Regions from separate parts of the Kitasatospora sp. NRRL B-11411 genome, predicted to be linked through region 1. Evidence: predicted binding sites of a transcription regulator. Region 1 holds the regulator's gene; the other holds the start of a gene.
The links. The regulator HspR, encoded in region 1, represses chaperone genes until heat shock. The targets are predictions, from matches to a motif close to TTGAGNNNNNNNNNCTCAA.

Region 1 (2,394 bases):
GGGCCGACGTCGAGACCGAGGTCACGCTGAACTTCGAGGAGGCCGTGGACGGCGCGACCGTGCCGCTGCGGATGACCTCCCAGGCCGCCTGCCGCGCCTGCGCCGGCACCGGCGCCAAGGCCGGCACCACCCCGCGGGTCTGTCCGACCTGCGTCGGCGCCGGCACCGTCAGCCGCGGCCAGGGCGCCTTCGCGCTCTCCGAGCCCTGCCGGGACTGCAAGGGCCGCGGCATGATCGTCGACGACCCGTGCACCGTCTGCCACGGCAGCGGCCGGGCCTCCTCCGCCCGCACCATGCAGGTCCGCATCCCGGCCGGCGTGCAGGACAGCCAGCGGATCCGGCTCAAGGGCAAGGGCGCCCAGGGCGAGCGCGGCGGCCAGCCCGGAGACCTGTACGTCACCGTGCACGTCGACCCGCACCCGGTGTTCGGGCGCAAGGGCGACAACCTGACGGTGACCGTGCCGGTGAGCTTCCCCGAAGCCGCCCTCGGCGGGACCATCGAGGTGCCGACCCTGAACGGCCCGGCCGTGAAGCTCAAGCTGCCGCCCGGCAGCGCCAACGGCTTGACCATGCGGGCCCGCGGCAAGGGCGCCACCCGCAAGGACGGCACCCGCGGCGACCTGCTGGTCACCGTGGAGGTCACGGTGCCCAAGCACGTCGACGGAGACGCGCTGACCGCACTGGAGCAGTACCGCGAGGCCACCGCCTCGGACGACCCGCGAGCCGCCCTGTTCAAGGCGGCGGAGGGAGCGTGAGACCCCGATGAGTCCCCACCCCGACAGTAGCCACGGCGGCGACGGCACCGGCCGGATCGGCCCCGGCCCCGGTCTCGGCGAGGGCCTGCCCGGCGGCGGCCGCCCGCGCGCCGCCGCCCCGCCCTACGTCCTCACCGAGGACACCCCGGTCTACGTCATCTCGGTCGCCGCCGAGCTCTCCGGCCTGCACCCGCAGACCCTCCGCCAGTACGACCGCCTCGGCCTGGTCAGCCCCGACCGCACCGCCGGCCGCGGCCGCCGCTACTCCGCCCGGGACATCCAGCAGCTGCGCGAGGTCCAGCGGCTCTCCCAGGACGAGGGCATCAACCTGGCCGGAATCAAGCGCATCATCGAACTCGAGAACCAGGTCACCGCCCTGCAGTCCCGCGTGAGCGAACTCGTCGACGCCCTGGAGGGCGCCGCCGCCACCCTCCAGCAGCGCGAGGCCGCCGTCCACGCCTCCTACCGCCGCGACCTGGTCCCCTACCAGCAGGTCCAGCAGTCCAGCGCCCTGGTGGTCTGGCGGCCCAAGCGCTGAGCAGAGGACACTGAGCCGTCGACGCCCCTACCGTTCGGGGGGTGTCGGCGGCGTCGCAATGCTGGAAGAGTCTCCGGGTGCCCGCCGGGGAATGCGCGGCACAAACAGGAATCCTCGACCAGGCAGTTTTACCTATCATCCATAGTGGCCACTTGGTCGGCCCTGTACCGCAACGCCCTGGGCCCGAACGGAGGGGGAGTAGTCAATGCGCGCAATCCGGGACTCCGGGCAGGCCGACTTCGGCAGTGGGCCGCTCTCCGCCGCAGCACATGAGATGTACCTGTCCATTGTGCGATCCGGTGGGCGGGCCACCACCGAGGAGGCCGGAACGGCACAAAAGGAGATCCAGGAACTCCTCGATTTCGGGCTGCTGATCCACGACACCGACGATCAGTCAGGCGTGGTGGCCGTCGATCCCAGGGCTCTGTCCGCATCGCTCAGCACCGCCTGGCAGCGCGAGGCGGCCCAGCTGCTCAACCGATCGGCCACGCTGACTGCCGAACTACGGGAACTCGGCGACGTGTTCAGCGAGTTGAACAGCCAGGGCGCAACCGGCGGGAAGATCGAATACGTCCGGGGCAAGGACCGGATCAACGAGCGGCTGGCGGCCCTGGTCGACAACTGCTCGCAGGAGCTGCTGACCGCCCAACCCGGCGGGGGACGCACTGCGGACACCGTCCGCGCCGCCATCAACCAGGACCTCCAGGTGCTCCGCCGGGGCGGCATCACCCGGAGCATCTACCAGCCGAGCGCGCGGTACTCGAGCCCCACCCTGGAGTACGTGGAGACGATGACCGACGCGGGGAGCGAGATCCGCACCCTGGGCGAACCGTTCTCCATCATGATCATCATAGACCGCAAGGTCGCGGTCATCCCCGGCAGCAAGGACATGACACAGGCTGCGTTCATCAAGGACCAGGCCGTCATCGACTACCTGATCAACGCCTTCGAGTCGCTCTGGGAACGGGCGATCCCGTTCCGCGCGAGCCGCGAAGTCCCTCCCCAGGTCCTTTCGAGTCTGCGCCAGCAGATCGTCCGTTCGATGGCCCAGGGCATCGGCCACCGGGTCATCGCGCGCAACCTCGGGCTGAGCGAGCGCAC
Region 2 (2,394 bases), on a different contig from region 1:
GCCAGCACCGCGCCTCCCCGGCGCCCGCCGATCTGGCCGAGGCCCTGGTCGGCCCGGCGCTTGCGCACCGCCAGGTACTCGACGATCCGGTCCTTCACGTCCGCCAGCCCGGTGTGGTCCGCGTCCAGCACGGCGCGGGCCCCGGCGATGTCGTACGCGTCCTCCGAGCGCTCGTTCCACGGCAGTTCGAGGACGGTGTCCAGCCAGGTGCGGATCCACGAGCCCTCGGGCGACTGGTCGCTGGCGCGCTCCAGCTTGTCGACCTCCTTGAGCGCCGCCTCGCGCACCTTCTCGGGCAGCGCGGCCGCCTCGACCCGGGCCCGGTAGTCGTCCTCCTCGGAGTCGCTCTCGCCGTTCAGCTCGGCCAGCTCCTTGCGCACCGCCTCCAGCTGGCGGCGCAGCAGGAACTCCTTCTGCTGCTTGGCCACGCCCTCCTCGACGTCCTTGCGGATGGTGTCGTTGACCTCCTCCTCCGCGAGGTGCTCGCGCAGCAGGCTCAGCGCGTACTCCAGCCGGGCCGGGCGGTCCGCCTCCAGCAGCACCTTCAGCTTCTGCTCGGCGGTCGCGAACGGCGCGTACCCGATGTTGTCGGCCAGCTCGCCGACGTCCTCGATCGCGGCCACCCGGTCGACGATCTGCCAGGCCCCGCGACGGCGCAGCCACTGCGTCGACAGCGCCTTGTACTCCTTGACCAGCTCGGCCGCCCGCCCCGCCACCGGCAGCCCCTGGTCCGACTCCTTGAACGGCGTGGTCTCCACCCACAGCGCGGCCCCGGGCCCGGTCGTCCCGGCCCCGATCCGCACCCGCCGCACCGCCCGCACCAGCGCCGCCGGATCCCCGTCCGCCAGCCGCCCCACCTGCTCGACCGTCGCCAGCGCCCCCACCGCCGCGTACGACCCGTCCAGCCGCGGCACCAGCAGCACCTGCGGCTTCCCCCCTCCGCTCCCGGCCCGCGCCGCCTCCACGGCGGCCCGCACCTCGGGATTCGAAAGCTCCAGCGGAACCACCATGCCAGGGAGCACCACCTCGTCGTCGAGCGGCAGCACCGGCAGAGTGAGCGGAGCGGACATCGATGCCATGATCTCTCCCCAGTCAGTGAACTTGAGCTGACCTGACTAAGGTCTGGCGCCCCCCGATTGTTCCCCACCCCGCGTTCACCCCCAGTGAACACACCCCGGCACAGCGGAAACCCCGCGTCGGCGGAAGGCGGGGAACCGCACGGAGCCGAGAAAAGAGGGGCCCGGAAGACTGCGGAACAGCACGGGCAGCGCGCGAAGCCGGCCGGCCCGAGGAATCCCGGCACAGCGAAAACCCCGCGCCCCGTCAGGGGCGCGGGGAACTGCGCGGGGCGGCAGGCGCGGGCCGGAAAGGTCGTGGCACGGGCGGCCCGCCCGCGTGCCGGTGCGACTGCGCGGTCACCCTTCCGCCGGGGCCGCCTTCGGCCCGCCCGCGCGCCGGTGCGACTGCGCGGTCACCCTTCCGCCGGGGCCGCCTTCGGCCGGCCCTGCGCGCCCCACACCGGCACCGGTCGCGCCGTCCGCGCCCGCCGCGTCCGCCACGGGCCGCGGGGCCCGCGCCCGCGCAGGAGCGGCCAGAGCGCGACGCCCACCCCCAGCGCGGCGGGGTGGCCGACCGAGGTGATCAGGTCGGGGTCGGTCAGCAGCTGGTGTCCGATCAGCGCGAGCCCGGCGCCGAGCGCGACCTTCCGCCCGGTCGGGCCGAGCAGTCCGGCGAGCGCGCCGAGCGAGGTGAGGACGCCGTAGGAGACGCCGATGTCCATCGCGTCGAGCAGCTCGGTCTCGGCTCCGCCGGCCGCCACCGCGGCCACCACGACGGCCTGCGAGAGCAGGGTCGCGGCGATGTGGCCGGCGCCGAAGACGCCGAGGGCACGAAGGCCGCCGATGCGTCGTTCCAAGGGTGCGACGGTGAGGGCGAAGGCCCAGAAGTAGGGCATCCAGACCGGTCCGGCGACCCACAGGCCGCTGCCGACCAGGGAGAGCGCGGGGTGGACGAGCAGGTTGTGCGCGTCGGTGGAGGAGAGCGACTGGAGCCGGTGCACGGTGTCCTGGTCGCCGAAGCGCGCGTAGAGGGTGGTGCCGAGCAGCAGGGCGAGGTAACCGAGGGCGAACGGGTTGGCCCGCGGCGTGGGCACGGCCCGGAGTCCGGGCCGGATCAGTCGTCGGCGCAGTTCCGCGCTGGTCATGGTGCCTCCAGGACGCTTCGTCGTGCCCACGATACGGGTGACGGGTGAGAGGTGTCTGAGGAACTTCTGTGAAGACCTCTGCCCGGGCACGTGCCGCTCGCACACGTACCGTTACAGCTCGCAAGTGCTGCGGGTAAGGTATCGGCCCGTGCCCGTCCGAGCGGGGACCTGCCAAACCTGCCCCGACCGCG

Region 2: lon (endopeptidase La) is a predicted target of HspR. The motif match lies at 1,102-1,120, and genes of this name have one in related genera.

The regions. Positions count from the first base shown of each region.
Region 1 covers NZ_JOGH01000002.1:83,786-86,179, forward strand. Annotated here, with positions in the region: gene dnaJ (molecular chaperone DnaJ) at 1-755, shown strand, start outside; gene IH44_RS0101645 (heat shock protein transcriptional repressor HspR) at 763-1,293, shown strand; gene IH44_RS0101650 (hypothetical protein) at 1,499-2,394, shown strand, end outside.
Region 2 covers NZ_JOGH01000003.1:116,114-118,507, forward strand. Annotated here, with positions in the region: gene lon (endopeptidase La) at 1-1,079, opposite strand, end outside; gene IH44_RS0102945 (rhomboid-like protein) at 1,472-2,203, opposite strand.